DNA from 4 places in the Lysinibacillus sp. FSL K6-3209 genome. Region 2 is predicted to be linked to each of the others. Evidence: riboswitches for the same ligand, from Rfam matches in the RefSeq annotation. Region 2 holds a riboswitch; each other region holds the start of a gene.
The links. Region 2 has a riboswitch for cobalamin ahead of MHH88_RS02735 (ABC transporter substrate-binding protein). Riboswitches for the same ligand answer to the same signal wherever they lie in the genome.
Positions count from the first base shown of each region.

Region 1 (7,732 bases), 2.0 Mb from region 2:
GGCGAATGTTGTGTCAATTGTTGTGGATGACGTTATAAACTATACATTACCAATGACACAACTTTATCAAGAAATGGTTCATGCAGATGCAGTATATATCTGTACACCAAATAATCCAACAGGTGTCTTACCAAAAAAAGAAGAACTCCTCCGCTTAATAGCTTATGGAGCGGAAGTAGACTGTGAACTCGTATTGGATGAGGCATTTATTGATTGGGTCAGTGAAGATCATTCATTAATTGGCGAAGTTGCGCATAATCCACATGTTATTGTTGTGCGATCAATGACCAAAATGTATGCCATTCCTGGGTTAAGACTCGGCTATTTAGTTGCAAGCAAAATCATTGTTTCAGAGCTAAAAGCAATGTTGTCACATTGGAATCTCAACGCATTTGCGCTTGTTATCGGTGCGGGCTGTTTGGATGAGCATGATTATTGTCAACAGGCAATCGACTATGCCACAACTCAAAGAGAATGGCTCCAACGTTTTTTGCGAGATAACGGATGCCGTGTGACCAATAGTGTGACAAACTATGTATGCTTTTCATTGCCAAGCAACCAACATCCAGATACATTTTTTAGCTTTTGTTTAGGGCAAGGAATTGTCCTGCGCCATACAAAAAACTTTAGGGGATTAAATGGTGAATGGTTCCGCATCGGCATTAAGGATGTAACAGCGATGACCTATTTACATAACTGTTTACAAACGTGGTTTAAAGCAAATAAGGGGTGAGAAAAGTGACAACTTTTTATCTAGTTCGACACGGGGAAACAGTTTGGAATAAAGAACATCGATTGCAAGGGTGGTTAGATTCTCCATTGTCTGAAAACGGCATTTTACATGCTAAAAAACTTGGCGAACAATTGAAAAATATTCCCTTTACTGCAGCGTATAGTAGCACAAGCGGTCGTGCAAAAGAAACATTACACTATTTAACGGCAGGTCGTAAGCTAGCAATTCACTATGAGGATGATCTACGTGAAATTTTTTTAGGAAATTGGCAAGGGAAAACAGTGGAGAATATTATGGCGATTAACCGTTTTGACTATGAACTGTATACCAATTATCCAGCGCAATTTGTTGCCACTCACACCGAAAGCTTTGGCGAAGTAACAGAACGAGCGATGTATACGTTAAAAAATATAGCCCAACGTTATCCACATGAACATATTTTAATTGTGTCACATGGAGTAACGATTAAATGCATAATTAATGCCATATTAGAGCGGGGCATTGACCAGCTTTGGACAGCGCCACATATAGAGGGGACAAGCATGACCATCGTAGAACGTACTGAAGAAAGCTGGCACGTTAAGGTTATTGGTAGCACACAACATTTACAATAGAGAGGTGACAACTGTGCCGCTAATTTTTATTTCAGGTGGGGTTCGCAGCGGTAAATCTCACTTTGCCGAACAAGAAGCTGTTTTGCGCTATCAAAATAAAGATTTAATGGACAAACGATTGATATATATTGCTTCTGGTGTTGCCATGGATGTTGAAATGGAAAAACGAATAGAGCGCCACCAGACTGATCGTTTAAAACAAGCGATTGCGTGGCATACAATTGAAGCACCTTATCAAATACAGGATGCCTTTCATACGTTAGTTGAAGGGGATATTGTACTTTGGGACTGTGTGACGACATGGCTGACCAATGCCTTTTATGAAGGATTTGATAGTGGAACGCCATGTGTAGAAAAGCCAGGTTGTCTAGAGGATAAAATATGGTTTATGAAAAGTGCAGTGTTGACGTTACTTGACAAAAAGGTGACGCTTTTTGTCGTTTCGAATGAACTTTTTGATGAACCGCCATATGGAAATGAGGAGGTCGAATTGTACCGCCAATTGCTCGGCAATCTCCATCAATGGTTTGTTTCGATTTCACAGGAAGCCTATGAAATCAATTATGGTATCGTCAAGAAATGGAAATAACCTTAAAGCTTTGTATGGTGTGATTGACACGCAAAAAGAAGCGAACGGGAATTTCTAGAAGGCACGTAGCATGGGAGTTGACTTTACGTTGCTCCTATAAACGTTTGCTTTTCATGTCCTATTGGCAATGAATCTTCTAGATTTTTTAATTTTCGCATGAATAAAAATTGGTTGAGATAACACGAAAGAAAGAAGGCAAGGCGATGAAAACTATATGGCACAGTGTATTGCTGGGATTTCAATTTTTTACAGTTTTGCCTGTACATAAAGAAATTCCGTTATCTAAACGGACAATTACTGGAATGTTTGCATTTTTACCTTGGATAGGGGCGCTGATGGGAGCTGTTGTTGCAGCGATAATCTACTGTTTAACACAATGGACAGCCAGCAGTGAAGTCCTCTTAACATTTATAATTATCGGTTTATTTGCATTATTTACAGGAGGCTTGCATCTAGACGGTTTTATCGATATGGGAGATGCTTATTTTTCTTATCGCGATCGCGACAAGCGACTTGAAATTTTAGATGATCCGCGAGTTGGGGCATTTGGTGTACTATCTGTGTTATTTCTAGTGTTAGGAAAATTCGTTGTGCTACATGAACTTTTTGTACAGAACAAACTTTCATTATGGATGCTTGTCTTTATCCCTTTACTGACACGTGTAGGAATGAGTTTCTATTTTCTATCGTTACAATGTTCGAAGGAAAAAGGACTTGCTTATTTTTTTAAAACACATATACATCATCGTTTACTGATAAGCTTGATGTTCCTTACGCTTATACTTGCTTATTGTGGTATGTTCGTAGTTTTAAGCTTTTCAATGGTGCCATTGTTATTAATGGTCGTTTTAGTCATAGCATTTGTATTGTTTCGGCAGTTTACAGTGCGTAATTTTGGCGGAGTTTCGGGTGATTTGCTAGGTGCTTCAATTGAAGGAATGGAGGTTGTGCTATGGGTGACATTGTTACTGTTCGTTTAATGAGACATGCACCGACAAAAGAAAATGTGGAAAAGCGTTATATTGGCTGGACAGATTCTTCCTTAGCACATGCGTCGGCGCTTCCAATAGTCAATGATTCTGTTAGAAAAGTATATGGCAGTGATTTACGTCGTTGTCAAGAAACGGCGAAATGTTATTTTCCACAAGCTAGCTATATAGCCGATGCGAGATTTCGAGAGACGAATTTTGGTGATTTTGAAGGCAAAACATATGACCAATTAAAGTCAGATCATCGGTACCGTAGATGGTTAGATGACCCACTGAAAAATGCGCCACCAAACGGTGAAAGATTTGATCAGTTTTGTGAGCGAGTAGTCGCAGGTTTTTTAGCGTTACCAAAAGATGAGGATGACTATTATCTCGTCGTTCATGGTGGGGTGGTGCGAGCGTTACTTGTTGCATTTGCTCCTCAACAAGAGGCTTTTTGGTCATATCAAGCACCCCATAATCGCCTATTTACGCTAACGTTTTCCCGAGCAGCTTGGAAGGAGGGAGCTAGATGCATGTCTTTATCGGAGGAGCCTATAACGGAAAAACCGCTTATGTAGAGCGATTACTAAAAGATTATCACTATACGATAATTGATGGCGAACTACCAGATGTTGCACCTGATTGTGATGCACTAATTATTAAAAATTTAGAACAATGGCTCGTAAAACGCAATTTGGAGGAAGATGAAGCCATTATCCATCACATTTTAACAACACTTAAAAGCCTTGAAAAAAACTGTGTAGTGTATATGATTGTAACCGATATGGGACGTGGTGTTGTACCGATGGAAAAGCAAACAAGATTATTGCGTGACACGTGTGGTCGCTTGTATCAGGCGTTATTTGCAGAAGCAAAACAAGTAAATCGTATTTGGTATGGCATTGCAGAACGTATTAAATAAACGAGGAGAATACTTGTAGAAAAGAGGAAATGGAATGAATCGACAAAAATTAATGAGTTTGACATTAACAGCCATGGTTGCGGCGATTTGTGCAGTTGGGGCAGTTATTAAAATTCCGTCTTTTGTATCATCGGCGGCACTCGACTCAGCGCCAGCATTTTTAAGCGTTGCATTTTTATCGCCTGTATTGGCAGGAGTAGCAGGGTTAATCGGTCATTTGATTACAGCACTGACATCTGGTTTTCAGCTTGGACCATTGCATCTTATTATTGCGGCCGAAATGTTTATTGTTGTATGGCTATTCGGTGTGATGCACAAAAAAGGTATGCATTTTTGGAAATGGCCGGTTGCGCTTATATTGAACGGTGTGATCGCACCACTCCCATTTTATTTCATCATTAGTCCAGCGTTTTTCTGGGGCTCATTAGCGAGTATTTTCATGGCAACTGTCATCAATTTATTGATTGTCGCTGTCGTGATGCCAATACTCTCGAAAGTGTTTGTTCGTAAGGCGGGGCGAGCAAATTGAGAAATGCAGTAAAAATAGGGAATCTGATTGTTACAACAGATAATGCTGCTGCCATCGGAGAAAAACCTCAAGATGTCGTATCGGCTCCGGATACATTAACGGCCTATTTAACTGGGCGCGTCACTTTTCTAGAACAGCTTGCAGGCGATGCTCTACCCAGTCATATTATTCTTGCCAACTTTTCAGGTGATGAGGCGTGGTCTCGTTATGTCGTAGGACTTGCGCAAGTTTTTGAAGAAGCAGGTCTACCATGTCCACCTGTAAATGGCAGTTCAGAATCCAATATGCCGACAGTGCAATCGGGATTATCTGTAACCATGTTAGGTGAAATACAAACAAGGTCGCCATTTGTTCGTGACAACCTGATTTGGTATACGTATGGACTGCCACTCGTTGGCAATGAAGTGCTTGCGAAGCCTGAAGATGTGGCCCAACTACAACCCATTTACCAAGCTTGGCGCGAGGAAATTGTGCAACAAGTTTGGCCGGTAGGTTCTCAAGGCTTACAAGCAGAATTTTCAAGACTTTTTGGGCAGCAACAAATTAAAAGTTCGTTGGATGTAGGAAAAACAGCAGGCCCATGTGCGGTAATTTTACTAGGAATCAATCCAGAAAAAGAGCAACTGGCACAAAAAATTTTTACTAGAAATTTTGAGAAACTGCGTAAAACTGCATTGGAATAGGGCTTGCTTCGAGCAAAAGTAGCGTTTACGAGAATACAAGGGGCAAAACGCCTATTGAAACGTTAAACACAATATGTTAGATTTGTTTAGGAGTTAAAACACTATATATAGTATATTGGACAAGCGGTACCAGTATGGTTTAAAAGGGAATTCGGAAATAGAGATATCTAAAGCCGAAGCTGTCCCCGCAACTGTAAGTGCTGACAAATAATTAGGATGCCACTGTGAAAGAACGGGAAGGCAATTATTTGAAGGAAGCATGAGCCAGGAGACCTGCCGAGTTGTTCAAGACAGCAACACATCTTCGGGGATTGAGAAGTGGAGGCGAGAGATTTGTCCACTTCGATGTGTACATGTCCTTCATTTCCATTTCCGATTTTACAGCGATTACGCAACCGAAACATGGTGTGTAATCGCTTTTTTGTGTGCGCTGATAGAAAGGGAGAGAATGGGAATATGACAATTCAAATCGAACAACAGATGGCTAAGTTAAAGAAAAGTTACACAGAGGAGGAGCTTGAAAGCTTTGTAAGATTATCGGATAGATGGCTACGAAAAAATGACAATGCAACATTTGAAGCTTGGGCGGATGCGATGATTTTACAAACACTTAGTCTTATTGATGAGGAAGAGCCATATTGGACATTTGTTGCTGCCCAAATTTACTTAGAAAAATTGTATGATCAATTTGCTACCCGTCGTGGCGTTGGGGTGGAAGATGTCTATAAGGTATTTCCGGAGCAACTTGCTCGCTATACCGAGGCAGGGCTTTATCATGACTGTTTAACGACGAAGTATAGTGAACTAGAGCTAGTCGAGCTTGCGTCTTATCTTGAACAGAGTCGTGATGAACTGTTTACGTATATCGGATTAAAAACGTTAATGGACCGCTATGTTGTGCGTGATTATACAAAAACACCTGTAGAATTACCGCAAGAGCGTTGGATGGTCATTGCAATGACATTGATGCAAGATGAAACGGAAAACCGCTTAGAAAAAGTACGAGAATCGTATTGGGCGATGAGTAATTTATATATGACGGTTGCAACACCGACATTGTCAAATGCCGGAAAAACACATGGCCAGCTTTCAAGCTGCTTTATTGATACGGTAGATGATAGTTTACAAAGTATTTATGATACGAACACAGATGTTGCAACATTATCGAAATACGGGGGCGGTATAGGCGTTTACATGGGAAAAATCCGTAGTCGCGGCTCCTCTATTAAAGGGTTTAAAGGCGCATCTAGTGGAGTACTGCCTTGGATCAAACAGCTCAATAATACAGCGGTGTCAGTGGATCAGCTTGGTCAACGCCAAGGCGCAATCGCTGTTTATTTAGATGTTTGGCATAAAGATGTCTTTACGTTTTTAGATTTACGTTTAAATAATGGAGACGAACGATTACGCGCGCATGATATTTTCACTGGTTTATGTTTACCAGATATTTTTATGGAAGCAGTCGAAGCGCGTGGAGAGTGGCATTTATTTGACCCACATGAAGTACGTGAGGTAATGGGCTTCTCACTCGAAGATTGTTATGATGAGCAAAAAGGACAAGGCTCTTTCCGAGATAAATATGCGTCGTGCATTGCCAATCCACTATTAAGTCGAGAAGTGGTGCCGGCAATCGATATTATGAAGCGTATTATGCGTTCACAGTTGGAAACAGGTGTACCATTTATGTTTTACCGCGATGAAGTAAATCGCATGAATCCAAATAAGCACGAAGGGATGATTTATAGTTCAAATTTATGTACTGAAATTTTCCAAAACATGTCGCCAACGCAATTCGAATCCATTACGTTAGAAGATGATGTGATTGTGACACGTCGTAAGCCTGGAGATTTTGTTGTATGTAATTTATCTTCTGTCAATTTAGGGAAGGCTGTTCCGGCTGGTGTGTTAGAGCGTTTAATACCGATTCAAGTGCGCATGTTAGATAATGTCATTGCCTTAAATACTATTCCTGTGAAACAAGCGGAGCGTACTAATGCTCGTTATCGTGGAATTGGGCTAGGGACATTTGGTTGGCATCATTTACTTGCCTTGAAGGAAATTCAATGGGAGTCGGATGAGGCAGTTGACTATGCTGATAAATTATACGAGCATATTGCATACTTAACGATTCGTGCATCGAGTGCACTTGCGCGAGAAAAAGGTGCTTACCCATTATTTGAGGGCTCTGACTGGCAAACAGGTGCTTATTTTGACAAGCGTAGCTACAACAGTGACAAGTGGCAAGCATTGCGTGCGGATGTCGCGAATTATGGAATGCGCAATGGGTATGTAATGGCAGTAGCACCAAATTCATCGACATCCATTTTGGCAGGCAGTACGGCAACGATTGATCCGATTTTCCAAAAGAGTTACTCCGAGGAGAAAAAGGATTACAAAATTCCTGTTACAGTACCTGACTTATCACCCGTAACGACTTGGTATTATAAGTCTGCTTACTTTATTGATCAAAACTGGACGATTAAACAAAATGCAGCACGTGCCCGTCATATTGACCAAGGCATATCGCTTAATTTATATGTGCAAAATACGATTCAAGCAAAAGACTTACTCGCTTTACATCTTAATGCTTGGGCAAGTGGCGTGAAAACGACTTATTATGTGCGTTCAACATCCGTTGAATTGCTAGAATGTGAGTCTTGTGCGAGCTAGGAGGAATAGAAAATGACAACA
Region 1 is NZ_CP150264.1:2,532,389-2,540,120, reverse strand. Features, by position in the region: gene MHH88_RS12285 (aminotransferase class I/II-fold pyridoxal phosphate-dependent enzyme) at 1-733, shown strand, start outside; gene MHH88_RS12280 (histidine phosphatase family protein) at 739-1,347, shown strand; gene MHH88_RS12275 (bifunctional adenosylcobinamide kinase/adenosylcobinamide-phosphate guanylyltransferase) at 1,361-1,936, shown strand; gene cobS (adenosylcobinamide-GDP ribazoletransferase) at 2,140-2,916, shown strand; gene MHH88_RS12265 (histidine phosphatase family protein) at 2,889-3,485, shown strand; gene MHH88_RS12260 (bifunctional adenosylcobinamide kinase/adenosylcobinamide-phosphate guanylyltransferase) at 3,437-3,829, shown strand; gene MHH88_RS12255 (ECF transporter S component) at 3,864-4,358, shown strand; gene MHH88_RS12250 (hypothetical protein) at 4,355-5,041, shown strand; cobalamin riboswitch at 5,149-5,337, shown strand; gene MHH88_RS12245 (ribonucleoside-diphosphate reductase subunit alpha) at 5,498-7,711, shown strand; gene MHH88_RS12240 (ribonucleotide-diphosphate reductase subunit beta) at 7,724-7,732, shown strand, end outside.
Region 1: linked by a shared signal. The riboswitch ahead of MHH88_RS12245 (ribonucleoside-diphosphate reductase subunit alpha) and the one ahead of MHH88_RS02735 (ABC transporter substrate-binding protein) in region 2 are both predicted to bind cobalamin.

Region 2 (7,732 bases):
CTTCATTATGAGACGTTAATACAATATGCAAGTACACAAACAATGGATTGCCAGCTAAATGAAGAGGATGCCTCAACGATTTTATATACTTCAGGCACAACAGGAAAACCAAAGGGCGTGCTATTTAGCTATCGCAATATATTGACAGTAGCACAGATGATTGCCGTTGAAATGGAAGTAAAGCCTGCAAGTCGTATTCTTCTTATGATGCCGTTAACGCATTCAGCCCCATTACATTTATTTTTAATGGCAGGCGTCCTTGTTGGCTCCACAAATGTATTAACGCCAACCTTTACACCAGATTTATTACTAGACATGGTAGAACAAGAAAAGACGACGCATTTTTTCGGGGCACCAGTCGCTTACTTATTAACTGCTCAAACAAAGAGACTGCAAACGGCAGATTTATCTTCAATGAAATGGTGGGTTTATGGAGGGGCCCCATTATCAAAAAATGAAATTCGTCATATACAAAAAGCTTTTCGAACAGAAAATCTAACATGTGTTTATGGTTTAACAGAGGCTGGGCCAAGTGGTTCTTTAATGTTCGGGCAAGAGCATGGAACGAAGGCAGGGAGTATTGGTCAACGTGCCCCACTCGGTACGGAGCTACGCATTATTAACGATAGTGGCGAAGAAGTTGGTGTGAATGAGGTCGGGGAGATTGTGTTATTTGGTGAAGGCAACATGATGGGCTATTACAAAGATGAAATCGCTACAAAGGCAGCGTTTGTAGATAGTTGGTTGAAAACGGGAGATTTAGCGCGGAAAGATGAAGACGGCTTTGTTTGGATTGTTGATCGAAAAAAAGATGTGATTATTTCGGGCGGTGTCAATATATATCCGAAAGAGATTGAAGATTTGCTTTTAAGCTATGACGGCATATTTGAGGTGGCTGTTATCGGAGTTCCCCATCCGCAGTGGGGCGAAACGGTAAAGGCTGTGTATGCTACAAAAATAGAGATTGATGAGAACACACTTAAAGCGTATTTAGAGGAGCATCTAGCAAAATATAAAATTCCACGTCTATTTGAACGCGTGGAAGCGCTTCCGCGAAATGCTTCCGGAAAAATTCTTAAACAATCATTGAAGGAACAAGGGGTGAGATAACTATGAAAGTGCTACAAAAGGATGCAAGACAGACCACTAATTTTTTCACAGAGGATGAGACGCTCCATAAACTATTAGACATGATGCTAGATAAAGAGTTACTCGTCTATGCTAAGCGAGAATTAACGGATTTTGGTGGGCTTTGTGCAGGTGCTATTGACGTAAGGGCGAAGCATACAGATCGAGAGGGCGAACCTCGATTGCAACGCTATAATGCATATGGTGAGGAAGTTTCGCAAGTTTGGGTCAATGAAGGCTACAAAAAAACCGTTGAAGAAACATACAACACGGGGATTGTAGGCTATGTGCATAAGAACATTCCACAGTTAGGGAGGAAGGGGAATTATGTCTATAGCTTTGCGCAAGGCTATTTACTATCTCATGCGGAGCCGGGCTTCTATTGCCCCGTCACGTTAACGATGGCAACAGCTTATTTGCTGGATCATTATGCAAGTGATGAGCTGAAGCAACGATTTTTACCACATGTTTGTGCAACAGGGGATACAGAGTTATATGAGGGAGCAACATTTTTAACAGAGCGGCAAGGTGGTTCGGATGTTGGTGCAAATATTGTAAAGGCTAGACAAGATGGACAGCATTATCTTATGTACGGAGAAAAATATTTTGCATCGAATGTAGGAATGTGTGGTGTGGCAATGGTTTTAGCACGCATTGAGGGCGCATCTACAGGCTCGAAAGGTTTAACATTATTTGCGGTCCCTTGGCGTCTAGACAATGGTAAGATAAACAACCTTCGCATTCGTCGTTTAAAAGATAAGCTCGGTGTGAGAGCAGTGCCATCAGGTGAGGTGGAGTTTGATGGTTCTTTAGCATATGTCGTTGGAGAACCGAACAAAGGAATCTATTATATGCTAGAGGCGCTTAATTTATCTAGAATTTGCAATGCAGTGGCTTCTATCGGTATTATGCGTCGCGGATTTTTAGAGGCGAAGCATTATGTGACTAATCGGAATGCATTCGGGCAACCTTTAATACAATATCCTATGATTCAAGATACATTAGGGAAATATGCGGCGAAGGTCCATGTAGAAGTGGCTACTGTTTTTGACCTTATTCAATTGTATGACAAGGTAACAAGTGGTCAGGGCGATGAGCAGGATATGGTTCTTAATCGCTTGAATATCGCCATTATGAAGAAAGAAACGGCTGAACAAGCGGTACATTATGCAAGCGAAGCGATTGAATTACATGGGGGAAATGGCTTTATTGAAGATTTTGTTACGCCTCGTTTGCTAAGAGATGCGCAAGTACTTACGGTGTGGGAAGGTACAGCGAATATTTTAGCATTAGAGCTTATTCGCTTAGTCGATAAATATTTTGCCCATGAATTATTTGTACGAGTAATGCACGAGCGGTTGACTAAATTAGCAAATGGCTCATTAGTACAAATTGTGGAAGAGCAGCTAGTGAAATTAGAAGGTACATTACAAACATTTAGTCGTCTGGATGAAGCGACTAAATCATACGAAGCAAAGGGAGTAGCCGAAAAAATGGCTCATCTCTATGAAAGTGTAGTAGCAGTCGAATGGGCAGCTAAATTTGGCGGCAAATACGAAAAGCTAGCAGATATATATTTAGAAAATACATGGGCATTGCGTGAAATTGGTGCACCCATGAAAACGGTCCAGTATTTTTCAGATATTATGTAGGGGAATAAGCCTTTTAATAAGTTATCAGACGGTAGATAAACTCAAATTTTTGTGAGTTTATCTACCGTCTTTAGGGTGTCAGGCACGCACACAATTTTTGAAGCGCCCAGAATGGTGTCACTTTTTTTATCGTTCCCTATTTCTATTTTCATGTATAATAAAATCAACTGAATATTATAAAGGTTCTTTACTTAAGTAAAGTGAAAAGGGAAATCGGTGTAATTCCGATGCGGTCCCGCCACTGTAAGTGTGAGTTTTTTCAATGGATGCCACTGAAAGTTATTTTGGGAAGGCATGAAAAAGCATTTGGAGCACGAGCCAGGAGACCTGCCTTTATAGAACATTACATTTCAGCCTACGAGGATAGGATGGTGGTTTTTTGTGCAAGCCCGCCTCTCGTTAAATGGACGAGGGCTTTTTTTATGTTTTGTAAGGCGACTATCGATAACCATTGAAAATAAAAGGTGAGCAATCCCCATATTTAATAATGACAATCAACATACTATCGATCAATCAAGTTAACAGAGCTAAAAAATGCACATACAATCTAAGGAGGATTCTCAATGAAAAAGTATTGGAAGATAGGATTATCAGCATTTTTGGCAATGGGTTTACTTGCAGCATGTGGAGCACAACCGAAAAACGAGCAATCTACATCAGAACAGCAGGAGCAACAAGTAACCAAACAAGAAGAAGCAACATTTCCAGTGACAATAAAAGATGCTACTGGCAAAGATATCGTGCTAGAAGCACCGCCTGAAAAAATTGTTTCTCTTATTCCGAGTAATACAGAAATATTATTTGGGCTTGGCCTAGATGATGAAATTGTCGGCGTCAATGATTATGATGATTATCCACCGGAGGCAGCTAAAAAAGAAAAAGTCGGCAGTATGGAATTCAATATTGAACAAATTATCGCCTTACAGCCAGATATTGTGTTTGCTCATGAATCAGGAATGGCTTCGTTAGATGGAGCGATGGATCAGCTTGAAGCAGCGGGTGTAAAGGTATTTGTAGTGGCGAATGCAAGCGATTTTAATGAAACTTATACGACGATTGAGCAATTAGGACGCGCAACTGGTAAGTTACCGGAGGCACAAAAAATTATTGCTAATATGAAAGTCAAAGTGGAAGAAATCCAAGCGAATTTGCAAGATGTGGAACCAAAGAAAGTCTTTGTCGAAACGTCAGATGAGCCTGAAATCTACACACCTGGTAAGGATACATTTATGCAGGAAATGCTAAATATGATTCATGCTGAAAATATTGCAGCTGATACAACTGGTTGGTTCAAAATTGATGCGGAGCAAATTATTACAAAAAATCCAGATGTCATCGTTGTCACATACGATTATGTGCCAGATATTTTAACGAAAATTCCACAACGTGCAGGCTTTGATACTATTACAGCTGTAAAAAATAAAGCAATTGTACAAGTAGATGAAAATTTAACAAGTCGTCAAGGTCCGCGTTTAGCAGATGGGCTTGAAGAGTTAGCGAAAGCCGTCTATCCAGAGGCTTTCGAGTGAATAGAGCATTTTTAGCCTATATTACAGCCATAACGTTACTTCTTGTTAGCATCTGGTGTGGCGTATCAATAGGCTCGGTTCATATTCCATTTGAAGTATTTTGGAATAGGGCGGCAGATGAAACAGCCGCTAATATTTTATGGAAAATTAGGTTGCCACGCGTATTGCTGGCAGGACTTGTTGGCGCATCGTTGGCGATTGCAGGGGCAGCTTTCCAAGGGTTGTTAAAGAATCCATTGGCAGATCCATATACGCTAGGTGTATCTTCGGGAGCGTCAGTAGGTGCTGTGGTGACACTATTTTTTGGTATCTCGATACCTGTTGTCGGACTGTATGCATTACCAACGCTTAGTATGGTGGGTGCGGTACTAACAATGGTAGCTGTCATGAGCTTTGCCAGAATAGTCGACCGTGCACTGAAAATGGAAACACTTATTTTAACAGGGGTTATTTTTAGTTCTTTTTTAGGATCTCTTATTTCCTTAATGATTGCATTATCAGGTGAAGAGCTCCGCCAAGTAATAGGATGGTTGCTTGGTTCAGTTTCGATGCGGGGCTGGCCGTATGTGCAGATGATTACACCATTTGTTGTCATAGGCTCTGCTATTCTGTGGACGCAAAGACGAGAGCTCAATGTTCTATTATACGGAGAAGAACGTGCGAAGCATTTAGGTGTCAATGTAAAGCGTAGTAAATATTTAATTTTAGTAGGGGGCTCTATGCTGACTGGTGCGGCTGTTGCTGTTTCTGGCACAATCGGTTTTGTCGGTTTAGTTGTGCCACATATGACACGTATGATTTGGGGTTCGGATCACCGTCATCTATTGCCGTTATCATTTATCAATGGCGCAACATTGTTAATTATTTGTGATTTAGTGGCGCGGACGATCATTATCCCACGGGAATTACCAATAGGCGTTATTACTGCATTTATTGGTGCGCCTGTCTTTTCTTATATTTTCTATAAGCAACGTAGAAGCAAGGGGGTACGTGTATGATTATCGTTGAACACCTATCGGGTGGCTATGAGGACGTACCTATCGTCAAAGATGTTAGCTTTACCGTTGAAAAGGGGAAAATCCTTGGCATTTTAGGACCGAATGGTAGTGGCAAATCGACATTATTGAAAGTCATTAGCGGCCTATTGCCTGCAACAGCAGGAACGGTTTTTTTAGATGGCAAAAATATTAAACACTATAGCCCGCGCGCGCTGGCGAAAAAGATGGCCGTCTTACCACAATTACATGCCAATGCATTTTCAAATACCGTGCGGGAAGCTGTATCGCTCGGTCGTTATCCGCATCAAACTGGCTTTTTTTCCAATTGGTCAGAGCAAGATGAACGAGCTGTTCAATATGCTATGGACCAAACAGGGGTAGCACGCTATGAGCATACATCGATGGAGTTTCTATCTGGCGGCGAGCAACAACGGGTTTTTGTTGCGCAAGCTTTGGCGCAAACAGCAGAAGTATTATTGCTAGATGAGCCGACCAATCACTTAGATATTGCTCATCAACGTCAACTTTTGGATATGGTGCGTAAGGAAGCAATCGAGTGCGGTTTAACCGTTATTATGGTGCTACATGACATGAACTTAGCCTCTCTTTATTGTGATGAATTATTGTTAATGGAGAGCGGCTCTGTGCGTGCTTTAGGTGTACCACATAAGGTGTTAATAGCTTCACAAATTGAGGATGTATATCAGGCACGGGTAACAACCTATGCCCACCCTGAAATACCGAAACCGCAAATTACAATTATGCCATCAACCAATGAATATCAGCAACGAGCTGACATCGTAAAAGAAGACTTTCGAGTAACGCCAGATTATATTCAACTAAAATCAACTATTCCTTTAAAAACCGTTTCTTCGGCTGTTCATAATCCTGGTATAGGATGGTATGACTGTCTATTAAATCGTTCAGTGCCAGGAGATTATGTTATTAGTGATGTTAAACAAGAAGTGGCGGACTTTTTACAAAGGGAGCATTTTTCACCGACAAGCACAGTTGTTATGTTAACGGCTGTTCCTACACAACTGTTTGCACTTAATGAATATAGCACTGCCTTTGGGAGTGTGTTTGTCGTAGTAACGGCAGGTGTGGGCAATGCTGTAGATGTCTCTCGTACACACGAACGGCAGGATACGCCATATATTGGTACTATCAATACGTGGGTTGTCATCAATGGCTGTTTATCGGAAGAGGCATTTTTTCAAGCATTGATGACTGCAAATGAAGCTAAAACAAAGGCTTTACAATCAGAAAATATTCGGGATCATCTAACTGATACGATTGCGACCGGTACTGCGACGGATAGTTTGCTTATTGCGGCAACGCAAAAGGGTGAGGAAATGCGCTATGGTGGACCGATTACGGCTGTTGGTAAGATTATTGGTAAAGGTGTTTATGAGACGACGGTGCAAGCAATTCAAAATTATAAAAATAAAGCATAGGAGTGGAACAGGATGAAACTTTACACAAAGACAGGCGATACAGGGAAAACAAGCTTAATTGGTGGGCGTGTCGACAAAGATAGTCTACGTGTGGAAACATACGGAGCAATTGATGAATTAAACTCATTTATCGGCAAGGCTGTTAGTGAATTAGATCGCGCGTTATTTAAAGATATTTTAGTGGATTTAGAAACGATTCAACATGAGCTTTTTGATGCAGGCGGTGATTTAGCGAACGTCATGAAGGAACGTCATTATAAGTTAACTGAAGCACCGATTGAAGTACTAGAGGCGCGTATTGATGCATTGTCTGACGAAGCGCCACCATTAGAGAAATTTATCTTACCTGGTGGAGCGCCGGCCGCTGCAACATTACACATTGCACGTACAGTTGCACGCCGAGCAGAGCGCCAAATGGTAACACTAATGAAAGAAATTGAAGATGTACCGACTATTGTACAAAAATATTTAAATCGTTTATCAGATTATTTATTTGCCGCAGCACGTGTTGTGAATGCACGTTTAAACTTACCTGATATTGAATATATTCGTAGTGGCAATGTCTTTAAAAAATAACTTAAGTAGAGAAGAAGGCAGCAACGCATAACAGCAAATAAACAAAAGATTTGAGCCTAACGATGCGAAAAAAGAATCATTTTTAAAATAAATATTTTAAGCGGAATTTATGACGATGAATTCAAGTAATTGAAGATAAAACGATAAATTTAAATGCAAAAAGCTACTCCGAAAGTAAAAATCAGGGTAGCTTTTTTTCTTATAAAATGTAAGAATATAAAATTATCAGAAATTTTTTCGTTTTATGTTGACTGAATGCTCACTCATTTATTAGAATGTGGATATAGTGGTGAAATGTCATACATTTACGTTTGAGCTAGAAATATTAACACAAAGAGAGAAAATTTACGACAAACTAAAGGGGGGACCAACCATGAGTCCATTAGTAATTG
Region 2 is NZ_CP150264.1:548,162-555,893, forward strand. Features, by position in the region: gene MHH88_RS02725 (long-chain-fatty-acid--CoA ligase) at 1-1,110, shown strand, start outside; gene MHH88_RS02730 (acyl-CoA dehydrogenase family protein) at 1,113-2,780, shown strand; cobalamin riboswitch at 2,944-3,130, shown strand; gene MHH88_RS02735 (ABC transporter substrate-binding protein) at 3,344-4,309, shown strand; gene MHH88_RS02740 (iron ABC transporter permease) at 4,306-5,307, shown strand; gene MHH88_RS02745 (adenosylcobinamide amidohydrolase) at 5,304-6,764, shown strand; gene MHH88_RS02750 (cob(I)yrinic acid a,c-diamide adenosyltransferase) at 6,777-7,340, shown strand; gene MHH88_RS02755 (heterodisulfide reductase-related iron-sulfur binding cluster) at 7,714-7,732, shown strand, end outside.

Region 3 (7,732 bases), 1.9 Mb from region 2:
GGCTCAAGGCGAGAGTGTAACGTTCCCCGTTGGTCATTATAAATATGAATTTCATAATCTAGATTTTTATGAAGAAAATGGTCAAATCCAACAAGAGCTCGTTATTTATATGACAAAAATTTAAATTCGATAGCGGGTGTATTTTTCTGAATAATGAACAGGTTAAGATATGAGCATATGACTTGCGATTATCTCGACCTGTAACTATAATAGTTACAACAGGTGGTGATTCGTATGGTCAATAGTCGATTTTCAGTCGCTATCCATATACTTTCGCTCATTGCTACAACATCTGATAAAAGTCAGCTTACATCTGATTATATTGCAGGTAGTGTCAATACGAATCCCGTAGTCGTACGACGGATGATTGGGAAATTGAAAAAAGCAGGCTTGTTAACTTCTCAGTCAGGACTTGCCGGTTATGGACTTGTTATTGAACCAAAGGATTTGTCATTGTTGAGCATTTACCGTGCGATTGATGGTCCAGAGCAACTATTTGCAATACATGATGAACCGAATCCTGCATGTGCTGTCGGCCGAAAAATACAGCATACGTTGGAAACCGTTTATCTAGATGTTTGGCATGCAATGGAAAAACAGTTACAAGCACAAACATTGCAAGATGTGCTAGATCAACTTCGTTAAACGTAACGAGGTCGGTCTTACTGTATTCAACCTGTAACTAAAATGGTTACAACAAATTATAGGAGGATTTTATAATGAAAATAGGCGTTATTGGAGCAACAGGAAAAGCAGGGCAAAAAATAGTGGAGGAAGCATTACAACGTGGTCATAACGTTACAGCCATTGTTCGTTCAGCTTCTAAAGTAAAAGAGAACATTACAGTGATGGAGAAAGATGTATTGGATTTAACACAAGAAGATGTAAAGGGTTTTGATGTTGTTGTGAATGCGTTTGGTGCACCGCTTGGACAAGAAGCATTACATGTTGCTGTAGGTCGTCATTTAATTGCTATCTTTAACGGCATTGCCACAAAACTATTCGTAGTGGGTGGAGCAGGCAGCCTTTTTGTAGACCCAGAAAAAACGATTCGTGTTATGGAGACACCCGATTTTCCGGAAATGTTTTTGGCAACTGCAAAAAATCAAGGTGAAAACCTGCAAGACTTACAAGCATCAAGTATTTCGTGGACATTTTTAAGTCCTTCTGCCCTATTTGATCCAGAAGGGCCACGTTCAGGTAGCTATACAACTGGAATAGATCATTTGTTAGTGAATGCTAAAGGTGAAAGCTATGTCAGCTATAGTGATTATGCGATTGCAGTATTAGATGAAATAGAAAATCCACACTTTTTAAATAGACGTTTTACCGTTTCCTCAACTAAATAATCCTACTGCCGAGCGTAAGAAATATGCTCGGTTTCTCATTGTTTATCGTCGTTTACGAAAAAAACTTTCATTTTACTGATAAATGACTGTTTACAAGACGGCATTTATTAGCTACTATCAGTGTGAGTATTAGTTCAAAGGAGACGACAATAATGTCCACACAACGTATAGAAAAAGATTTTTTAGGTGAAAGAGTATTACCAGCAGATGCTTATTACGGGATTCAAACGCTTCGTGCAACAGAAAACTTCCCAATTACAGGCTATAAAATTCACCCAGCCCTAATTAAAGCAATGGGTATTGTAAAAAAAGCAGCAGCATTAGGTAATATGGAAGTACACCTATTATCAAAAGAAATTGGAGAGGCTATTGTCGAGGCTGCACAAGAAGTCATCGATGGTAAATGGGATGCTGAATTTCTAGTAGACCCAATCCAAGGTGGTGCAGGCACTTCTATTAATATGAATGCGAATGAAGTTATTGCGAACCGTGCTCTTGAAATTTTGGGTAAAGCAAAAGGGGACTATCAGACGGTTAGTCCGAACAGTCATGTTAATATGTCACAATCAACAAACGATGCCTTCCCTACAGCGATTCATATTGCTGTATTAAATTTAATCGATGAGCTTCTGGTGACGATGGAAAATATGCAAGCCGTATTCCATCAAAAAGCAGAGCAATTTGCACATGTTATTAAAATGGGACGTACGCACTTACAAGATGCTGTACCAATTCGCTTAGGACAAGAGTTTGAAGCTTATTGTCGTGTAATTAACCGTGATATTGTTCGTATCCGTCAAACACGTCCAAACTTATATGATGTGAATATGGGGGCAACAGCGGTCGGTACTGGGCTAAACGCTTTCCCAGACTATATTAAATCTGTAGACCAACATCTAGCTGAAATTTCTGGCTTACCATTAAAAGGTGCTACACATTTAGTCGACGCTACGCAAAATACCGACGCTTATACGGAAGTGTCAGGGGCATTAAAAATTTGTATGATTAATATGTCTAAAATTGCGAATGACCTTCGTTTAATGGCATCTGGTCCTCGTGCAGGTTTAGGAGAAATTATTTTACCCGCACGTCAACCTGGTTCATCTATTATGCCTGGTAAAGTAAATCCAGTAATGCCAGAAGTGCTAAACCAAGTTGCATTCCAAGTAATTGGGAATGACCATACCATTTCTTTAGCATCTGAAGCGGGTCAATTAGAATTAAACGTAATGGAACCAGTGCTGGTTTTCAACTTAATTCAATCAATTAGCATAATGAATAACGTTTTCCGTGCATTTACAGAAAACTGTTTAAAAGATATCGAAGCAAATGAAGAACGTATGAAGGAATATGTAGAGAAAAGTGTGGGTGTTTTAACAGCAGTCAATCCACATATCGGTTATGAAGTAGCTGCTCGTCTTGCACGTGAAGCCATTCTTACAGGTCGTTCAATTCGTGAACTTTGTATTGAAGCAGGTGTCTTAACGAAAGAGCAATTGGATTTAATTTTAGATCCATATGAAATGACACATCCAGGTATCGCTGGTTCTAGTATGATGAAATTAAAATAATTTTTAAAAAGCACTTTGTTTTATGCAAAGTGCTTTTTCTGTAGACAAAGGGCATCGTTATTCCCTTTGTCTTTTTTTAGTATACCAATATACATATAAAAGATGGGCGTATTTCTATCAATCTTAGGATAAATAAACTATAATAATGGTATTATAGTAATATTATAGTTAGGGGATTTTGGAATGACTTTACGAAAAAAAAGTATTTTTGGTTTTTCATTATTAAATTTAATAATGATTGTAGTGTTAATAATAGATCTTGCTAATTTAACAGCATTAGCATGGCTATCTACAATATTAACGATTATTGGTATCTCCATTACTTTATCCTATATCTTCTATGTTAAATATAAAGTGATTCAACCTATTAACCAATTATCTAATGCTGCGAAAGCAATTGCAGTAGGTAACTTTGACTCTGATGTCATTACTGTACAAGACAATAGTGAGATTTCAGAATTAGCAAATGCTTTTCTAGAGATGAAAGAGCAATTGCGTACGATGACACTAACAATTGCCAACAGTTCGACAGATTTATCTGCCAGTATCGAAGAATTGTCAGCCAGTACAAATGAAATTACAATGGCTGTTGAAGAAGTTGACCATCAAATGGAAAAAACGTCAAATGGCCTTAAACAAGCCGCACAATCGGCAAACAATAGTGCTGTTGCGATGCAGGAAACAGTGGACGGCATTGAGCGTATTTCGGTTGCCACACAGGATGTTTTCAACCACGCGAAAGAAGCGAATGATATCGCAGGAAATGGTGCAGAAATTTTGCATGTTGCGAAAAACCAGATGGAGTTTATTTCATCTTCAACAGATAAAACAAGTACCTTAATACAACAATTATCAAGTAAAATGACGGATATTAAAAAAATGACAGAAATGATTACAACGATTACAGATCAAACGAATTTACTTGCTCTAAATGCTGCGATTGAAGCGGCACGGGCTGGAGAACATGGGAAAGGTTTTGCAGTCGTTGCAGAAGAAGTTCGTCAATTAGCAGAGCAATCCAAGCACTCTGCCATTCAAATTGTGGATCTTGTAGTAGGTATTGAAAGTGATACGAAACAAGTTGCTGTGGCTGTGGAAGAAGACTTAAAAAATGTTCAACAGGGGGTCTATGTCATTGATGAAGCAACAAAATCTTTTGGCAACATTTCGCAGCACGTTAGCCAAATGACTGATCAACTCGAAGGCATTTCAACAACTGTAAATTACTTGTCAAATCGTGCAAATGAGGTAGCTAATCTCGTGTCAACAATTGCAGGGGGGATGGATCAATTGTCCAGCTATACAGAAGCTGTGCTACAGTCAATGGATGAACAAACGGCTTCCATGCAAGCAGTCAATCAAGTTTCGCAGGAATTAACGATACAGGCTGATGATTTACAAAAGATTACAAATCAATTTCATGTATAAATAAAAATGCATCGTTCTTTAGGTGACAGTTCGTGCATTGATAGCAATGCACATACTTTTATGCTGCTGTTTGACTTTAAAATACCACTACTTTACAATATAAAGTAATAGTTTAATAGGAATTTTCTAGCAAATTCCTTCACAACTGAATAGCGTGTAGTAAGAGGTGTAAATTGCGTGCAATTTACTTAAAAGGGAAGTCGGTGCAAATCCGACGCTGTCCCGCAACTGTGAATGTGAGCGTCTTTTCAAATTATGACCACTGTCAAACGACGGGAAGGTGAAAAGAAGCGATGACCATAAGTCAGGAGACCTGCCTGTTACGAGTACACACCATAAACCTACGAGGAATAGGAGGTGGCATGTTGACAAAACAGAATAATCTGTTCGTCACAGTACGTCAAACGACCAACACCAAAGGATGTAAAGGGATACGGCATCAAGCCAGATCGCTTCCATTGGTGCACTGTTTGATGTTATCGGATGAATGATATTTTTGAAGTACGATGGCCATAATCACGGATTTCCTCTACATTTGCAGGAAATCCGTTTTTTTTATGTAATCGATACCTTCGTTTTGAAAATATGTACGAGAAGAGGTGCAAGTATGACAAAAATTCAGGTATGTTCAACACGAGAAAAGAAAAATGTTGATATGAAGATTTGTAAGCAACCGCGCACGGAAGTTGCCAAGCAACGAAAAACGAGAATGGTTATTGAAGCACTAGTAGATCAGTTTTTAGCCACAGGGCTTATTCCGCACGATCGATTATTTGATTGCATTTTTTATAATAAAGACATTATTTGGATTCGAAATGATGACTATGAAGGATACTTATTTGCGAAAGCAAGTGTGGCTGATGAATTGAAAACAAAAAAGAATGGTTTTATGATGTATATGCCAACCAATCCAATCGTTTACGAAGTAAATGAGGAAGCCTATCATTTAATTACACGCATCGATTCAATTCGAGCTAAACCCAATTTGGATCGCCTGAATGTAGAATCGAAGCCTATTTTAAGTGCTGCAAGGGTCAATGATTTACTATGTTCGATGGTAATGCGTTTTTATCAGACGTATATGGAAGATTTATCGTTAGTAGCTCAAGAAAATCAAGACTATAGTAAAATACAACATTTACTAGACTATGTAGAGCGTGAATATGCTCAGTTTTTACAAAGTGTAAAAGAATTAAATGATTATCATTTAAATTGGCATCCACGTGGCAACGGTCATCAATTGTTACTCCAACGTATTGAGCAATTACAGATTTTAAAAAGTAAGCCTGGTTCGGTTCTTGTGGATTTCTCAAATCATCATGGGTATGTGATTGTGGAGTCAGCGAATTCTTTGAATAGGAAAACGAAAAAAGCGTTGTAGATTATATAAAATGTATTGGTACGCATGTTATGCAGTATTCGATTTTCTGTCAGAAAGGCATCGAAAAACATTCGATGCCTATTTATTTTATAGACAATGCATGGCTGCTTTTGCCTCATTCCATGGGACTGAATAGCCTTTTCCTTTCGCACAAAAAATGCTCGACGACGTATAGTCAGGATCAGCCTGTTTATTATAATTGATTTGTGCGATTATTGCCTCGCTATTATGACATCTATCATAGCCATCGAATTGTAAAGATAAAGAGCCTTTGCCATTCGTGTAAGCAGCGAAAGTAGTACTATAGTGCATAAATGTAGCAACAGGTACACGTCCTGTTAAAATGACTTGCTCCTCTGACAATATCGGAGAATCAAAAGTACCATCTGCTTGTTGGATATCGTTCATCATTCGCCCAATAAAATCATTGGATGCTTTCATTTTGAAGCGGTAATAGGGCTCAAGTAAGATATTCTCCGCTTGTTCTAGCCCTTGTCTTAATGCACGGAAAGTAGCTTCCCGAAAATCTCCTCCTTCGGTATGCTTGATATGCGCTCGTCCTGTCAACAGTGTAAAACGAATATCGGTAACAGGAGAGCCAGTTAATAGACCGTGATGCTCGCGTTCAAACAAATGTTTTTCGATAAGGCGTTGGTGACCTACTGATAAATCATCAGCATGACAGGCGTTAACAAACGTATTCCCAGTTCCGCGGCTGTTCGGCTCCATGAATAAGTGTACCTCGGCATAATGTTTGAGCGGTTCGAAATGTCCGTAACCAGTTACAGTCGTTGCAATCGTCTCCATATACAAAATTTGAGGCTTATCAAAGGTAATATCAAGTGAAAAGCGATTTTTTAAAACTTCAGCAAGTACTTCAAGTTGTATGACACCCATAATATGTACATGAATTTCTTGGAATTTTTCCTGCCAAACGACTCGTAACGACGGTTCCTCGGCTTCGAGTAAGCGAAAAATCTGTAAAATTTCCTTTATATGCTGTTGCCCTTCATACAGTACTTTTGCTTGTAATGTAGGCACAAGTTCATAAGGTTTAGGGATTATTGTACTTCCTAAAATGTCCCCAATCTTCGCTAGGCTAAGCCCTTTCACTGCAAAAATGTCTCCTGCTTGCACAGCTTGGGTTGTAAGAAAACGGCGCCCATTATACAACCTGATTTCTGTTATTTTTTCCGTAACATCGCCAAATGAAAAGTCATCGCGAGTATGCAATGTTCCTTGTAAAGCTTTTATAAAAGTTAAGCGTTGTGTGCCATCATGGCGAATTTTAAACACTTCTCCTTGAAAGGGTGCTTGAAGGTCGAAGTGTGTCTGTGTCAGGAGGGGTAGCTGTGATACAAATTCCTTGATTCCAATATCTTTTAAAGCAGCACCAACAAAGCAGGGAAATGCTCGCTCTTCTTTAATCATCTTTTGTAACTGTAACAGGCACGTTGAGGCATCGAGTGTATCTGTTAAAAAGGCCTCGAGAAGGTGATCATCGCGCTCGGCTAGCCACTCAGCAATATAGCTTTGTATAAAATCTTTACGTAATGGGGCATCGATTAACAGGATGTTGTCAGAACAATCCTTTTGTAGTTGGTTTATAACCGCATTGATATCCGCCCCTTCACGGTCTATTTTATTAATAAAGAAAAAGGTTGGTATATGGTATTGACGGAGCAACTGCCAAACTGTTTCTGTATGACCTTGTAAACCCTCTACAGCACTGACAATAATGATGGCGTAATCCATTACACGTATGGCACGTTCCATCTCAGGTGAAAAGTCTACATGTCCAGGTGTGTCAATCAGCGTATATGTATCATTTTCTATTTGCATCCGTCCTTGTTCCGCAAAAATGGTAATTCCTCGGGCTTGTTCAATTGCATGATTATCTAAAAATGTATCTTGATGATCGACTCTTCCACGAGATTGGATACTATTTGTGTGAAATAATAATTGCTCACAAAAAGTTGTTTTTCCTGCATCGACATGTGCGA
Region 3 is NZ_CP150264.1:2,403,178-2,410,909, reverse strand. Features, by position in the region: gene MHH88_RS11535 (hypothetical protein) at 1-124, shown strand, start outside; gene MHH88_RS11530 (Rrf2 family transcriptional regulator) at 235-645, shown strand; gene MHH88_RS11525 (NAD(P)-dependent oxidoreductase) at 720-1,349, shown strand; gene aspA (aspartate ammonia-lyase) at 1,502-2,920, shown strand; gene MHH88_RS11515 (methyl-accepting chemotaxis protein) at 3,104-4,348, shown strand; cobalamin riboswitch at 4,496-4,684, shown strand; gene MHH88_RS11510 (hypothetical protein) at 4,956-5,729, shown strand; gene MHH88_RS11505 (translation factor GTPase family protein) at 5,817-7,732, opposite strand, start outside.
Region 3: linked by a shared signal. The riboswitch ahead of MHH88_RS11510 (hypothetical protein) and the one ahead of MHH88_RS02735 (ABC transporter substrate-binding protein) in region 2 are both predicted to bind cobalamin.

Region 4 (7,732 bases), 660 kb from region 2:
ATTTTATCCGCGCAACACTTGAATCACTAGCTTACCAGACGAAAGATGTGCTCGATGCAATGGAAGAAGCGGCGGGCACACCAATTGAAGTGTTACGGGTAGATGGTGGCGCTGTCAGTAATGGCCTATTAATGCAGTTCCAAAGTGATATTTTGCAGTTGAAGGTAGAGCTAGCAAAGCTTAATGAATCAACTGCGCTCGGTGCAGCCTATTTAGCTGGGCTAGCAACGAACTTTTGGCCAAATAAAGAGGCTTTAACAGCATTGTGGGTTAACGGGCAAACCTATCAACCGAAAATGACTGTAGAGCAAAGTAAGATTTTCTATGCAGGCTGGCAGAGAGCTGTGGAGGCTACACGTTTATTCAAATCATAGCTAATGGGGGAGAAAGTATGTTTTCATTTGAGCATCGTCCTAAAATTATGGATTATTTAGAGCAATATAGCTTTGACGTATTAGTCATTGGAGGTGGCATTACGGGTGCGGGAATTGCACTTGATGCAGCATCCAGAGGCTTATCAGTTGCACTAATTGACAAGCAAGACTTTGCGGCTGGTACTTCTAGCCGTTCAACAAAGCTTATTCACGGAGGTCTTCGTTATTTAAAACAATTTGATGTAGGGGTAGTGGCAGAAGTTGGGCGTGAGCGTGAAATTGTTTATGATAATGCTGTTCATGTAACGACACCTGAAAAGATGCTGTTACCTTTATATAAGCATGGTACACTTGGACCGTTTACGACTTCGGTGGCGTTAAAGGTTTATGACAGACTAGCAGGTGTCAAAAAACAAGAACGTCGCACGATGCTAAGTGCACAAGAAACAGCCACACTAGAACCGCTTTTAAAGCGCGATGAGCTAGTTGGTGGTGGCTATTATGTAGAGTATCGGACAGACGATGCACGTTTAACAATTGAAGTGTTAAAAAAAGCGGTTGAATATGGCGCGCTTTGTGTAAACTATACAGAAATGACAGAGTTTTTATATAGTAAGAAAAAGCTGATTGGGGCAAAAGTAAAAGACCATATCACTGGAAAAACAGTGGAAGTACATGCTGCGCAAATCGTCAATGCTACCGGCCCTTGGGTAGATGAAGTACGTCAGAAGGATAAACAAACAGATAAAAAACAATTACGTTTAACAAAAGGTGTCCATATCGTTCTTAGTCAAAAGGATTTCCCATTGCAACAAGCTGTATATTTCGATATTCCAGATGGTCGTATGGCTTTTGCCATTCCCCGTGATGGCAAAACATATATAGGAACAACAGATACAGTTTATGAAGGCGATCCAATACATCCTACTGCCACACAACAAGATGTAGATTATTTAATTGAGGCTGCTAAAACAGTATTCCCTTCAGTTGAAATTACAAGAGAAACCATAGAATCTTCTTGGGCAGGTGTTCGTCCACTTATTTTTGAAAAAGGCAAAAATCCTTCAGAAATTTCGCGTAAAGATGAAATATGGATAGCATCAAGTGGTTTGATGACCATTGCAGGCGGCAAGCTAACAGGCTATCGTCAAATGGCTGAAACGATCGTTGATAAAATTGTGAAAACACATAAATTTAAGCATGCAAGTCCATGTATGACACGTGAGTTGTCGCTTTCTGGTGCAAAGGGCATTAATGCGATTAATTTCCCAGACTATACTGCCTATAAAGCAAGAGAAGGTGTTCAGTATGGACTGAATTATGATGAGGCGAAGCATTTAGTGCAAAAATACGGTACCAATGTTGACGCATTATTTAATCAGGTGAAATATTTACATGAGCATGGTAGTACAATGCCCCTCGCTTTACATGCGATGCTACTATACGGCATAGAAGCGGAAATGGTGTATACCCCTTGTGATTTCTTTATTCGTCGTACGGGCTTACTATACTTTGATATTGATGCAGTGAAACGTTATAAACAACAAGTAGTGCAAGTGATGCAGCAGCGTTTACACTATTCAGAGTCACAAAGAAATACCTATATTGCTCAATTAGAACAAGCGATTCTAGATGCGACAAGTTTTCCTAATGTGGAGGTGTAGTAGATGGAGCGTTATATGAAAATGTCAGATGGGCATTTTGTGTTTACACGCATATTGACGCCGACTATTCCCTGCAAAGGTCATTTTCATATTTTACATGGTATGGCAGAGCATAGCGGTCGTTACGTAAACTTTGCACAAATTCTTTGTGCGGCTGGTTATGCCGTGTCCATGCATGATCATCGCGGGCATGGGGAGACGGCAGGTTATAACGGTACATTAGGCTTTTTCGCTGAAAAAAATGGTTTTGATCGGGTTGTGGAAGATGCGCATGAAGTCATAATGACCATACATGACCAATTTGCAGATGTGCCATTAATCGTATTCGGGCATAGTATGGGGTCTTTTATTGCTAGAAGATATATTCAACTTTACGGAACTAATGTTGATAACGTTATTCTTTGTGGAACAGGTAGTGTTTCAACATTGCATAGGATAGGACATTATGTTGCGCAAGTATTCGCAATGCAGCGTGGTAAAGAAACCGAGAGCCCTTTATTAAATAAGTTGAGCTTTGGTAGCTTTAATAAGCAGTTTCCAAATCCTAAAACGGGATATGACTGGCTATGTTCGGTAGAGCAGGAAGTGCAAAAATATATGGACGACCCATATTGTGGCTTTATCCCAAGCAATCAATTTTTTGCTGACTTAACAGCTGGCTTTATGGTATTGAATCGAAAAAAAGAGATTGAAAAAATACAGAAAAACTTGCCGATTCTATTGATCAGTGGTAGCAAAGACCCTGTTGGTGATAGTGGTCTAGGTGTTTATTCCGTAGCTGAACAATTTGCAGCAGCAGGATTACAAGATGTTACAGTCTATTTATTTGAAGATAAACGACATGAAATTTTAAATGAAGACAATCAACAGGCGGTTCATCAAGTTTTATTACGGTGGTTAGAAAAGTATGATAGAAAATAAAATACAACAAGCAGAGGTCGTAGCTATTGTCGGACCAACAGCTTCAGGTAAAACAGCACTAAGCATTGAACTAGCCAATAAGTACAATGGTGAAATTATTAATGGCGATTCCATGCAAATTTATAAAGGGTTAGATATTGGTACAGCGAAAATTACTGAAGAAGAGATGGAAGGTGTGCCACATCACTTATTAAGCTTCAAAGAGCCAACGGAATCCTTTTCAGTAGCGGAATATCAAGCGTTAGTACGGTCTAAAATTAGTGAAATACAGGCGCGTGGTAAGCTACCAATTATTGTTGGAGGATCTGGCCTATATGTACAAGCAGTCCTTTATGATTTTCAATTTACAGAGGAGCAGGTTGATGATGTAGCGCGTAAAGCTTATTATGAGGAGCTAGAAAAGTTAGGTCCAGAAGCTATGCATGCAAAGTTAGCAGCACTTGATCCAAAAACTGCTGAAACGATTCATCCAAACAATACAAGACGTGTAATTCGAGCTTTAGAAATGATTGAATTAAGTGGTGTTTCAAAGGCGTCAGAGGAACACAATCGAGGAGAAATCCCATTGTATCGCCACTTAATTATAGGGCTTGGTCAAAATATGTCCCGCGAAGAACTTTATAATCGCATCAATCTACGAGTAGATGTCATGATGGACAAAGGGCTACTGCAAGAAGTTCAGGGACTATGGCAGCAAAATATTCGTGGTGTACAGTCGATCCAAGCGATTGGCTATAAGGAATTGTATGATTACTTAGATGGTCGATGTACATTGGAAGAAGCAATCGAAAATTTAAAGCAAAATTCTCGACGCTATGCGAAAAGACAGTTGACTTATTTTCGCAATAAAATGGATATTCACTTTATTTGAAAAGACTAAAAACTTTAATAATTTCTAAAAATTACTAATTGATAAATTGGTATAACATGCTACTATAGGAATGAAGAGGTAGAAAGAGAGTAGGGGAGGCGCATTCTATGAAATCAATCAATTTGCAAGATACGTTTTTGAACCATCTACGTAAAAACAGTGTTTTTGTAACTGTGTTTCTGTTAAACGGGTTCCAGTTAAAAGGAACTGTGAAATCCTATGATAACTTTACAGTATTATTAGTAGATGCTGAAAGTAAACAGCATCTCATTTACAAACACGCAATTTCTACATTCGTTCCAGCAAAGCAAGTCGAATTTTTAGAGGTAGAAGAATAAATAAAGTAAATAGAAACAGTTAGTGTTACATCACTAGCTGTTTTTTTTCGTTCACGCTATAATGTAATAGGAAATTGATATATTGGAGGATTTTATAGATGAAATCGATGGATACAACACAATTATTAGAACGATTAGATGCAAACGAAGACCTTTACATTATTGATGTGCGAGAAGACGATGAAGTAGCACAAGGTGTTATCCCTGGTGCGCAACATATTGCACTTGGGACAATCCCTGAGCGCTTGGATGAATTAGATACGACTAAACCATATATTATCGTTTGTAAAGCAGGTGGACGTTCTGCAAATGCTTGTGCATACTTAGAAGCACAAGGCTTTGACGTAACAAACCTTGAAGGTGGCATGCTTGCTTATGATGGAGAATTAGAATTTAAATAAGAAGATATATCGAGGTATGTAACAGGTCAGCTTGTTAAGTACCTCGTTTTTTAGTGGACTAAAATGCGAGTATCAATATTGACACTAAAAACACTTTGTCGTAAATTTAAAGTAATTACATAAAAGCATTAGGTGCCCACTTTGGGAGAATAGGGAATAAAGTGAAAATCTTTAGCGGTCCCACCACTGTAAAACGGAGTTTTATAGAGAATACCACTAGCATAGCTGGGAAGGTTCTATAAGATGTTGAAATTGAGCCAGGAGACCTGCCTAATTGCTTCGGATGATATAGATGATGGAAAAGTCTGTAGTTTATTTGTTATGAAATAAACTACAGGTTTTTCCATTTTTTTATTTCAATCTTTATGTAATAGGCTATTTAAAAAGGAGAAATGAACATGAAATTATTACAACAAACACTTCAACAAATTCAACATGCCAATAACGAAATGATGGAAAAAGCAAGAGAATATATAGATTCTCTTAGCAAGCCACCGAGTAGCTTAGGAAAACTTGAATCACTGGCTGTACAATTGGCTGGTATTACAGGAGAGCTCTATCCTAAAATTGATAACAAAGCAATTATTGTCTGTGCAGGCGATCACGGTGTGTGTGATGAAGACGTAACATCCAATCCGCAAGATGTAACATTTCTTCAAACATTAAATTTTCCAAAAGGGATAACAGGAGTTTGTGCTATTGCAAACATAACGAATGCCAAAATTGTGACAGTGGACGTAGGGGTAAAACAGGATATTCCGCTCGATGCGGGTGTTATAATGAAAAAAATAAAATACGGGACGGATAACATGGCAAAAGGTCCAGCCATGACAAGGGAAGAAGCCATTCAATCAATTGAAGTAGGAATTGAAGTAGCTACGGCCGAAATAGCACAAGGAGTTAATGTACTTGGTACAGGTGAAATGGGGATTGGTAATACTACACCAAGCGCGGCTATCTTATCTGTGCTTCATGCGTGTCACCCACAAGAAGTGACAGGGTTCGGTGCAGGAGTTGGATCAGGAGGAATTGCGCATAAAGTTCAAGTCATTCAAAACGCCATTGCCTTAAACAAACCGAATCGTCATGATGCGATTGATGTGCTTGCAAAAGTGGGTGGGTTAGAGATAGGTGCGATGGCTGGTGTAATTCTGGCGGCTGCTGCCAATCGTAAGCCCGTTGTAATTGATGGCTTTATTTCGACAGTCGCTGCTCTTATCGCTTATGAATTAGAACCGAAAGTCCAAGATTATATTATTCCTTCCCATGCCTCTGAAGAACCGGGGGCAAAAATTGCTGCTAAACTGCTAGGCGTGGAGCCAATGCTTCATATGAACATGCGATTGGGAGAAGGTTCTGGTGCAGCATTAGCCTTTCCAATTCTAGATGCAGCTTGCTCAATGGTGAGCAACATGGCGACATTAGCTGAGTCTGTCGGGCTGGTAGAGAAGTAATCATTTGTTAAGTGCCGATCGGGAAAAATCTTAGCTAAACATATAGAGCGTAATCGTCTATAGCAAAAAAGGAAGCTGGGATATTTAAGGAACAGAGGAAAGATGTTGGTAAATTTTCGCTATTATGGGGACTTGTCCGTTATTGCGAAAAAATAGAAGTATTCACTAGTTGTTTGTAGCGAAGGCGGTGACTCCTGCTTTGAACGCACACACTGTAAGATGCGGGCATTCCGCGCGTTAGTGAGGGTTGCGGCTTACGTGTGTACCCGCAGAAAGCACCGCCGAAGCGGACAACAACGGCGTAGCAAAAAAGTGTTAGATTGATGGCACTCAATCTAACACTTTTTCTCTTTTGTCCCAGCAGCTTTCTGTTTTTTTAAAGTCTCTTAAGCTCGATTCAATTTTCGCAAAGGTAAGCGCCATTTCTTCATATATGAAAGAACTCGTAAAATTGTAATTACCCCGAATAACACGTATAAAAAGATATCCCCTTCTAGTAATTCCAATCCAATAAGTAGACCAGCAAGTGCTGCCCAGACACCGTAGATTTCATCACGTAGCACGAGTGGCTTACGTCCTGCCAATAAATCACGCACTATTCCACCACCGGAACCAGTTAAGACTGCGGCTACAATAACCGCACTAATTGGCATATTGAGCTTCACTGCATATAATGCCCCTTGTATAGCAAAAGCCGATAAGCCGATGGCATCTGTAAAATTGCCCCAACGATGCCAATGCTGTATAAGATGATGCGGAAAAATAAAAAATATCGTAATGGCAGCGATTGCAATTTGAAACATCATATCCTGACCCCACAACGTTGTTACTGGTAAACCGATAAGTAAATTACGAATGGCACCGCCACCGAATGCAGTTACAATGCCAAGTATATATACACCGAATAAATCGTATTCTTCTTCCATTGCAATTATTGCCCCGGAAATAGCGAAGGCAATTGTCCCAATGATGCTAAAAACTTCCCAAGCCATCACTTTCCCTCCTTAAACGAGAATAATTTGTAGTAAGTCCGCCCCTTAGCTTAGCGTATTTAACAGCTAGACACAATAGCAATTTTTGCAGGGTTGCAAACAAATTGATAAGATAGGAAAGAACAATTTGAAACGGAGACGAAAACAATGACTTTTACAACCCATTTAACAGCAGAAACGTTGGCATTAGCGGAAAAAATTGAGGAAAGAGTCCGCCCATATCATACGAGAGTAGAAAATATGGCATTCTTCAACCAACAAAAAGTACTTTCAGCATTTAGAACGCATCAAGTGAGCGATTTTCATTTACATCCATCCAATGGCTATGGCTATGATGATGAAGGCCGTGACAATCTTGAACGTGTGTATGCGGAAGTTTTTGGAGCAGAGGCGGCAATTGTTCGCCCTCAAATCATATCTGGAACACATGCAATTACGCTTAGTCTATTCGGCGTGTTACGACCAGGTGATGAATTGCTTTATATATCAGGCCAACCATATGACACATTACAGTCGATTGTCGATGGAGGAGACAAAGATACGGGCTCGCTAAAGGACTATAAAATTGGTTATCGACATGTAGATTTAATCGATAACGAAATGGTTGACTGGTCGGCAGTCGCTGCAGCCATTACACCGAACACAAAAATGATAGCCATTCAACGTTCAAAAGGCTATGCATCACGTCCATCCTTTACGATTTCGCAAATTGCAGAA
Region 4 is NZ_CP150264.1:1,212,722-1,220,453, forward strand. Features, by position in the region: gene glpK (glycerol kinase GlpK) at 1-374, shown strand, start outside; gene MHH88_RS05710 (glycerol-3-phosphate dehydrogenase/oxidase) at 392-2,038, shown strand; gene MHH88_RS05715 (alpha/beta fold hydrolase) at 2,042-2,959, shown strand; gene miaA (tRNA (adenosine(37)-N6)-dimethylallyltransferase MiaA) at 2,946-3,830, shown strand; gene hfq (RNA chaperone Hfq) at 3,938-4,168, shown strand; gene MHH88_RS05730 (rhodanese-like domain-containing protein) at 4,267-4,569, shown strand; cobalamin riboswitch at 4,683-4,858, shown strand; gene cobT (nicotinate-nucleotide--dimethylbenzimidazole phosphoribosyltransferase) at 4,968-6,023, shown strand; gene MHH88_RS05740 (trimeric intracellular cation channel family protein) at 6,410-7,015, opposite strand; gene MHH88_RS05745 (methionine gamma-lyase family protein) at 7,163-7,732, shown strand, end outside.
Region 4: linked by a shared signal. The riboswitch ahead of cobT (nicotinate-nucleotide--dimethylbenzimidazole phosphoribosyltransferase) and the one ahead of MHH88_RS02735 (ABC transporter substrate-binding protein) in region 2 are both predicted to bind cobalamin.